2 regions of the Janibacter alkaliphilus genome follow, and region 2 is predicted to be linked to the other one. Evidence: predicted binding sites of a transcription regulator. Region 2 holds the regulator's gene; the other holds the start of a gene.
What was found. Region 2 encodes LexA, which represses DNA repair genes until DNA is damaged. Its sites were predicted from a motif close to TCGAACANNTGTTCGA; they were not measured.
Positions count from the first base shown of each region.

Region 1 (4,411 bases), 1.1 Mb from region 2:
GCACCCGCAGGACCGGCGCCGCACGGTGGTGGCGGTCTCGGCGTCGGGGCGGGAGACGTTGGTGGCCGAGCTGATGCCGATGTTCGAGGCGCTGCGCCAGCTGGAGGAGGAGCTGAGCGTCGATGAGCGGGAGGTCGTGCGCGGCTACCTGGAACGGGCCACGGAGGCGATGCGCCGCGCGCTCTGACGCGGGCGCGTGGTGCGGAGCAGGCATCACAGGCACCGAGCCCGGCTCGCCGTAGCCTCCAGCTCACCGATGGCCTTCGGATGCGCGATGCGGGCGCGCGAGGTGCTGGTCGTCCGAGCCAGATGCCTGTCGTGGTGGGGGACATGCTTCTGCGCCCGCCGGTGGTGGGCGGGCTGCGGGGCGGGGTGGTCAGGTGTGCCAGGTGACGCCGGTAGCGGTGATGGTCGCGCTCAGGTCGCGGGCATGGACGTGGGTGTGGTGGCGCGAGCAGAGCAGGGCGGCGTTGGCCAGGTCGCTGCGCCCGCCGCGGCTCCACCAGGTCACGTGGTGCGCCTCGCACCAGGTCGCCGGGATGGTGCACCCCGGGTAGCTGCACCCGCCGTCGCGGTGGACCAGGGCCCTGCGCTGCCCGGCGGTGAAGAGCCGCACCGACCGGCCCATGTCGAGCAGCTCCCCCCGCGAGCCCAGGACGGCCGGGACGATCCCGGCGTCACAGGCCAGGCGGCGCGCGGTCTCGGGCGAGAGGACCTCCCCGGTCCCGGTCACCGCCCCACCCTGCGGGCTGTCCCCGGTCAGGGTCGCCAGCGGGATCGTCACCATCACCTGCGCCTTGCTCGTGGTCGGCTGCGCACCCACGGGGCTGGCGACGGCCCGACCGACCAGGTCGAGGAGGGCGTCCGCGCGGCGCCACGCCGCCGACCGCGGATCCGGGGCACCGTCCTCCGCCGGGACCGGCCCGGACAGCGCCGCCAGCGCGCTGTCCAGGACCGCGGCCCCCTCGGCGTCCAACGTCACCCGGTAGGTCACCAGGCCTGACCCGCTCGCGGGGCTGCGGTGCAGCCGACGCGCCGCGCGGCACCGCTGATCCTCCGCCTCCAGATCCCGCGCCGGACGCAGCAACCGCCGCGTGCGCGCCAGCACGATCCCCAGCTGCCGCTCGGTCAACCCCGCCCGCCGCACCATGCGCCGCTCGCTGTCGACCGGCCCCTGGCACCGTCCGTCCTCGCCTTCGTGCCTCTCCTCGCCGTGCGTCTCGTCCCCCGGCTCCGGGACGCTGCCGGACGTGCTGTCATCACCCGGCTCGTCCGGGTCGAGGCCTCCGCCAGGGCCGTCACCGCTGCCGGGGGCAGCCGCCCAAGCCGGGTCGCACGGTCCCGCCGGGACTGTGCGATCCCGCGCCGCCGCCAGCACGTGCCCCAGATCCTCGGCCAGCAGCCCCGGGTCCGCGACCGGCGCCACCTCGTCCACGAACCGCACCAACCGCGCCGCCGACGCCAACGACAGCTCCCCCACCGAGAACGCCCCCAGCACATCCCCCACCCCCGCCGGGTCTCCCACACCCGCCGGCCCGCCACCACCGCTGCCGTCCTCGCCAGCCAGTCGGGTCATGTCCTGCGGCACCAGGCTCCCCGACAGCCCCGCCCGCGCCACCGCCAGCACCTGCCCCACATGCCGCACCTCCGGATCCGGGGCGGACCGCCCTTCGTGCCGGCACACCCAGTCGTGCTCGCTCCACCCCGCCTCCCTCGGCAGCCCCCGCACCACCCCTTCACGCGCCAACGCCACCTCGGCCACCGCCAGCCGCTGCCGCAACCGTCCGATCTCCGCCAGCGCGTCCCCCACCGCCGCGTCACCCAGCCGCCACGCCGCCTCGTTCGAGGCGCACACCTCGTCCACGAGCACCCCGACCGAACCGGGGAGCTCCCCGTCCGGACGCATCGCCGACATCGACATGAATCGATCATATGTTCGGCCACCGATAGCCCAGCTGGCCTCGCTGGCGCTGTGGTCCGGCAGCCGCCGACCCCGCCCCCTGTGGACACGCGGCTCCCGGCCTGGACACAGCGGTCGGCCCCAGAGAAGTCCGTGGCCGCTCTCGCCACGGTGTGCCAGGGTGCCGCCATGACGTGGCGGGCACCGGAGGTCGAGGACACGCGTCCCGACCTCGACATGACACTGGACGAACGGGCGACCCTCCTCGACTGGCTCGAGCTCTACCGGGCGACGGTGCCGCTCAAGGTCGCCGGGCTGACCGGCGAGGAGCTGTGCCGGGCGGCGGTTCCCGGGTCGAGCCTCAGCCTGCTCGGCGTGGTCCGCCACCTCGCCGAGGTCGAGCGCTACTGGTGCACCGACATCCTGCTGGGGCAGGAGACGCCGGACCTCTACTCGACCCGGGATGCGCCGGAGGCATGCTTCGACGCGGCGACGGCCGAGGGCGCCGAAGGGGATCTGCGCACCTTCGACGTCGAGGTCGAGCGCTCCCGTCGGCACGTCGCGGCGGTGCCCGACCTCGGCACCAGCGGCCAGGGGCTGCGGCACGGCGAGCCCGTCTCGCTGCGCTGGATCCTCAGCCACCTGATCGAGGAGTACGCGCGGCACCTCGGGCACATGGACATGCTCCGCGGTGCGATCGACGGGCGCACCGGCTACTGAGGGTCAGACGGCTCGGTTCTCGGGCCGCGCGGCACACCTCACCGCGGCAACCTCACCCCTTCGCCTAGGGCAGTCGACTCACCGCAGCACGCCTCACCGCGCCACCTCCTCCGGGCGGTCCACCTGCGTGTCGTGCGTGACGACGAGATCGACGCTCGCGCCCCACGCCCGCGCCTGCTCCCCCAGACCCGCCGCGTCCACCGTCTCGAAGGGCAGCACCCAGCCCTGCTCCGCCTCGACGAGCCGCCCGCCGCTGCGGCTGTCCAGCTCGGCGGTCGGCACCCCGGGGAAGCGGTCGCGCCGCGCCACGAGCACCCCGAGCCGGGAGGTGCGCATCGCGGCCTCGTCGACGAGCTGGTCGGCTGCGCCGGTGCGGCGGACGACGAAGCCGAGCTGGGTGCCGGCCGCGAGCAGGCGACGCCCCAGCCCTTTCTGCGCCGCGTCGGTGGTCAGCTCGGTCGGGACCGTGGCGGTCAGGTGCACCCGCTCGGTGACACCCCCGGGCTGGGGCTGGATCTTCAGCGAGCCGTCGCACCCGTCGCCCGAGATGGCGAGGTCGACCCCTTCGGGCGAGAGGTGCCGGCCCATCTCGGTGATGAGGTCGCGCTCCCACGGGGTGTCTGCCGGCTCCAGTCTCCCGGCCCCGGCGAGCGGTGGCAGACCAAGGATCTCGACGACCCGGTCGGCGAGCTGCCCGATGGCCGGCGAGGGGTAGGGGTGCAGGGTCTCGACGTCCACCACCAGCTGGGTCGTCTCCCCGTCCGGCGCCGGGACCGCCTCGCCGGCACCCACCGCGAAGCGCTCCCCGTCCCACGTCACCGGCTGCCCGGTGACGGCGTCCCGGGCGGCGGCGCCGTCGTCGACCACCCAGCGCACCGCGCCGCTGGCGACGAAGCGCTCCAGCACGGGGGTGAGCCGGGTGCTCGGCGGGGTGAGCAGCACCAGCCGCGGCTGGTCGCCGCCGATGCGCCGCACGGCGTGCAGCAGCCACGGGCTGAGCCAGAGCACGGGCCGGCGCTGCACGAGCACCGCCTCCTCGCTCCCGACCGCGTCGAAGGGGAGACCGTGGTCAGGGGGCGGTCCCCCTTCGCCGGTCTCGTCCGGCGGGTTGCCCAGGTCGTGCACCTGCCCGGCCGCCTGCTCGGCGACCCTCGCCGCCACCAGACGGGCCAGCTGCAGGCCGGCGGTGGTGAGGGTGGAGATCTCGGTCCACCGCGTCTCGGCGGCGCTGGTCGTCCGCATCCCGAGACGGCGGGCGGCGCCGACGGGGTCGTGGACGGGCCGGGGCGGACCGACCCACAGCACCGGTCGGTCGTGGGCGTCGGCGACGACGACGAGACCGTGCCCGTCGTCCCCGCCGATCCGCAGCCCGGCGCCCGGCCCGGCGGCCTCGTCGACGGCGATGGCGAGGCTGGTCGGATCGATGTCACGGGCGGTGGTGACGACCAGGTCGTAGCTCATGCCGAGTCATCGTGGCACGACGATCGCGCGCCGGTTGCCTTCGACCGCAACCACTTCCGAGGCCGTTCCGGTTGCGAGCACCCAGGTCCTGGGTTTGCATGGTGACGCACGGGTAGCCGGAGGGGCCGGCACCCACGAGCAGGGGAAAGTGAGTGGCATGAAGTTCGACATGGGCAGCACCACGCTGGGCACCCTCTCCAAGGGGACGCAGGGCTCGCACGACGACCTCGGGTCGTTGGTCAAGGAGCTGGTCCGGGCGGTGGAGCCGCTGGAGGGCAAGTTCAACGGTCGGGGCCGGGTCGCCTTCGACAGCTTCAAGCAGCGCACCGA
Region 1 covers NZ_JACBZX010000001.1:1,112,229-1,116,639, forward strand. Annotated here, with positions in the region: gene BJY28_RS05335 (MarR family winged helix-turn-helix transcriptional regulator) at 1-187, shown strand, start outside; gene BJY28_RS16125 (HNH endonuclease signature motif containing protein) at 377-1,921, opposite strand; gene BJY28_RS05345 (DinB family protein) at 2,090-2,620, shown strand; gene BJY28_RS05350 (DUF6177 family protein) at 2,714-4,081, opposite strand; gene BJY28_RS05355 (hypothetical protein) at 4,239-4,411, shown strand, end outside.
Region 1: a site for LexA is predicted at 1,925-1,940, ahead of BJY28_RS16125 (HNH endonuclease signature motif containing protein). Genes of this name have one in related genera too.

Region 2 (4,411 bases):
TCAGACCCGGATGAGCCCCCGCGGCAGGCTGGTGAAGGTCTCCACGCCGGTCTCGGTGATCCGCACCGACTCAGAGACGCCGTAGCCAGCGCCGGAGATCCACATGCTGCAGATGACGTGGAAGGTCATGTTCGGCTCGAGCACCGTGGACTCCTCGCTGCGGATGCTCATCGTCCGCTCCCCCCAGTCCGGCGGGTAGCCGATGCCGATGGAGTAGCCCAGCCGCGAGGGCTTGGTCAGGCCGTGCTCGGCCAGGGCGAAGGTCCACGCCTCGGCCAGCCGCGAGGCCGGCACCCCGGCGCGGGCGGTGTCCAGCAGCCGCTGCAGCCCGTCGGCGACGGCCTGCTCCAGCGCCACCACCTCAGGGGCGGGCTCGCCGAGCACGACGGTCCGGGTGAGCGGCACGTGGTAGCGACGGTGCGCCCCGGCCAGCTCCAGCAGCACACCGTCGCCGGCCCGGAAGCGGCGGTCGGTCCAGGTCAGGTGCGGGGTGTCGGCCGCCTCGCCGGTCGGCAGCAGCGGCACGATCGAGGGGTAGTCGCCCCAGGCGTCGCCGTCGCCGAGGGCCTGGGCACGCATGATCTCGCCCGCCACGACGTTCTGCGGGACGCCCTCCCCGATGCTCCCCAGGGCGGCCTCCATCGCCTTCGTCGTCACCCGGGCGGCGGTGCGCATCAGCTGGATCTCCCGGTCGGACTTGACCGCGCGCACCCAGTTCACCAGCTCGAAGCAGTCGACGAAGCGCCACTCCGGGATGGCCGCGACCAGCGCCCGGTAGGCCTTGGGCGAGAAGAAGTGGGAGTCCATCTCCAGCCCGACCACGCCGTGGATCCGCCCGACGAGGCCGCGCCGGCGCATGTCGAAGGCGACCCAGTCGAAGGGGTGGAAGTGCGGCCGGTGGATGTGGTTCTCCGGGTAGCCGACGATCTGCTCCAGCGGCAGCCAGGCGGTGCGGTGGGCGCCCTGGGCGTCGATGTGCCGCGCGTAGAGGACGATGTCGTCCTCGGCCGGGACGACGAGCACCTGCGGGGTGTAGAAGGACCAGGCGTCGTAGCCGGTGAGGTAGTAGAGGTTCGCCGGATCGGTGACCAGCAGCGCGGACAGCCCCTGGTCGGCCATCCTGGCCCGCACCCGGGCCAGCCGCTGGTCGTACTCGCTGCGCGGGATCCCGGTGTCGGACTCGGGCGTGGTCTCGGGCGTGGCGCTCATCGGCGGCCTCCTCGGACGGTCCGGGCCGCCGGGCGTCGGCGGCGTCGGGCCCGAGTCTGCCAGCGCTGCACCGTCGTGCCACGGGGGCCCGGAGACCGCGTCAGACGCCCCGACACGCTCGAACAGATGTTTGATATGTGTGTTCGAGGTGCCTAGGCTTGAGCGCAGCCACCAGCGAAAGGGTCGAGATGAGCGACGACAACATCCACCGCCTCCCGGAGCGGGACACCGGTGACGGTCTTACCGTGCGCCAGCGGCGCGTGCTGGAGGTGATCCGCAGCGCGGTCGCGGCGAAGGGGTACCCGCCGAGCCTGCGCGAGATCGGCACGGCGGTTGGCCTGACCTCCCCCAGCTCGGTGGCCCACCAGCTGGCCTCGCTGGAGCGCAAGGGGTACCTGCGCCGCGACCCGAACCGGCCGCGCGCGATCGAGGTCATCGACCCCGACGCCGGCGCCCCGGCTCCCCCGCCCGCCGACATCGCCGGCCCTCGGGGCGGCGCTGCGCTGGACGACGATGACCACGACCCGACCGGCCAGGGCGACGCCCGGCCGGACGCCAGCTACGTGCCGGTGCTCGGCCAGATCGCCGCCGGCGTGCCGATCATGGCCGAGGAGAGCGTCGAGGACGTCTTCCCGCTGCCGAAGCAGATCGTCGGCGAGGGCTCGCTCTTCCTGCTCAAGGTCGTCGGTGACTCGATGGTCGACGCCGCGATCTGCGACGGCGACTGGGTGGTCGTGCGCCAGCAGCCGCAGGCGGACAACGGCGACATCGTCGCCGCCATGCTCGACAACGAGGCGACGGTCAAGACCTTCAAGCGCACCGACGGCCACGTCTGGTTGCTGCCGCACAACCCCGCCTTCGACCCGATCGACGGCGACCACGCCACCATCCTCGGCAAGGTCACGGCGGTGCTGCGGCGGGTCTGAGCGGCCTGTCCGAGTGACGCGGCCTGCTGTCTGAGTGACTTCGAGCGACCTGGCAGGCTGTCCGTCATGACGCGTTGGCTCCCGCCGGTGGCGATCCTCGTCGGCACCGGCCTGCTGGTGGGCCGGTCGGTGGCCGACGGCCAGCCCGGCTTCATCATGCTCGCCCTGGCCGGTCTGGCGCTCGCCTGGTGGGTCTCCCCGCTCAACGGCATGCTCGGCCCGAAGCACGCGGCGGTGACCGCGGACCCGGCGGCGCACCGGGTGGTCGTCTACTGGCGGCCCGGGTGCGTCTACTGCCTGCGTCTGCGCGGGGCGCTGGGGAAGTACCGCTCGCAGGCCACCTGGGTGAGCATCTGGGCGGACGCGGACGCGGCCGCCTACGTCCGCTCGGTCAACGACGGCGACGAGGTCGTGCCGACCGTGGTCATCGACGGGCAGGTGCACACCAACCCGGACCCCGAGATCGTCCGCGCGGCGGTCGGTGCTCCCGCCCGCTGAGCGGTCCGACCCGCGCGGTCGGTGAGATCTCGGCCCGGATCAGCCGGCCGTAACCAGGCTCAGCCGAGGCGCTCGACGAGCCCGGCCAGGGCCGGCGCCAGCTCCGTGTCGATCCGCAGCGTGGCCAGCTCGTCCCCGCGGGTCGGCCCCCGGGTGAGGATCACCACCGGGATCCCCCGGGCCGCGGCGCGGCGGACGAAGCGCAGCCCGGACATCACCTGCAGCGAGGACCCGAGCACGAGCAGCGCCGGTGCGGCGTCGGTGAGCGCGAAGCACTCCTGCACCAGCGGCTTGGGGACCGCCCCGCCGAAGAAGACGACGTCCGGGCGCAGCATGTCCGACCCGCAGACCAGGCAGGTCGGCGGCACGAAGCGCTCGACGTCGACCTCGTCGAGGCGGATGTCGCCGTCCGGCCGGATCTCGTCGCTGTCCACCTCGTAGCCGGGGTTGAGCGCCCGCATCCGGGCGTCCAGGTCCGTGCGGGCGCTGAGGTCGCCGCAGCTCATGCACACCACCCGGGACAGGCGGCCGTGCAGGTCGATGACGTCGGTGGTGCCGGCGGCCTGGTGCAGGCCGTCGACGTTCTGGGTGATCAGCGAGCCGATCGCGCCGAGCCGCTGCAGCGCGGTGACCTGACGGTGCCCGTCGTTGGGCCGGGCCGCGGAGAAGCGCTGCCAGCCGACGTAGCTGCGCGCCCAGTAGCGCTGCCGCGCCTGGCTGCTGGCGACGAACTCGGACAGGTGCATCGGCGTCACCCGGCGGGTTCCGTCCGGGCCGCGGTAGTCCGGGATCCCGGAGTCGGTGCTCATCCCCGCCCCGGTGAGCACCAGCGCGGGGCGCTCGGCCAGCACCGCCGCCGCGGCGTCGAGCTGGTCGGCGAGCGCAGCATCCGGCACGGCGTCGGCGGCGGTCGAGGGCAGTGCGGACATCGCCCACCATTATGCGCCGCCGGGGGCCGGGTGACCCGTCGGGATATCGTGAGGGGCATGATCGACGCCGCAGGGCTGCGCGTGATGCGGGCCATCGCCGAGGAGGGCAGCTTCACCGCGGCCGCGCTGGCGCTCGGCTACTCCCAGCCCGCGGTCTCGCAGATGGTCAAGCGGTTGGAGCAGCGCACCGGGACCGTGCTCGTGGAGAAGGTGGGCCGCAGCGTGCGGCTCACCGAGGCCGGCGCCGTGCTCGCCCGGCATGCCGAGCCGGTGCTGCAGGCCCTCGACGCCGCCGAGGAGGAGGTCGCCGCGATCGCCGGGCTGCGCTCGGGCCGGGTGCGGCTGATGGCCTTCCCCTCCTCGTCGGTGACCCTCGTGCCGCGCGCGCTGGCGAAGGTGCGCGAGCGCTACCCGGACGTCGCCGTCACCTTCACCGAGGCCGAGCCCCCGGAGTCGCTGGCGGCGCTGCGGGCCGGCGAGTGCGACCTGGCGGTGGCCTTCTCCTACGAGGGCGGCGCGCTGGAGCGCTCCGGAGACCTCGAGGGGCTGGAGGTGCGGCCGCTGCTGCACGAGCAGGTGCAGGTGGCGCTGCCGGTGGACCACCCGCTCGCCGAGCAGGAGGTGGTCTCGATGACCGACCTCACCGACGAGGACTGGATCGCCGGCTGCCCGCGCTGCCGCGGCCACCTGCTGCAGCTCGCCCACGACGCCGGCTTCGCGCCGCGGGTCGCCTTCGAGACCGAGGACTACGTGGCGGTGCAGGGTTTCGTCGCCGCCGGCCTCGGGGTGGCCCTCATCCCGGACCTCATCCGGGCGGCGACCCGCAACGACGACGTCGTCATCCGCCCG
Region 2 covers NZ_JACBZX010000001.1:2,248,564-2,252,974, reverse strand. Annotated here, with positions in the region: gene BJY28_RS10855 (M24 family metallopeptidase) at 1-1,209, opposite strand; gene lexA (transcriptional repressor LexA) at 1,398-2,135, shown strand; gene BJY28_RS10845 (glutaredoxin family protein) at 2,202-2,633, shown strand; gene BJY28_RS10840 (NAD-dependent protein deacetylase) at 2,693-3,562, opposite strand; gene BJY28_RS10835 (LysR family transcriptional regulator) at 3,620-4,411, shown strand, end outside.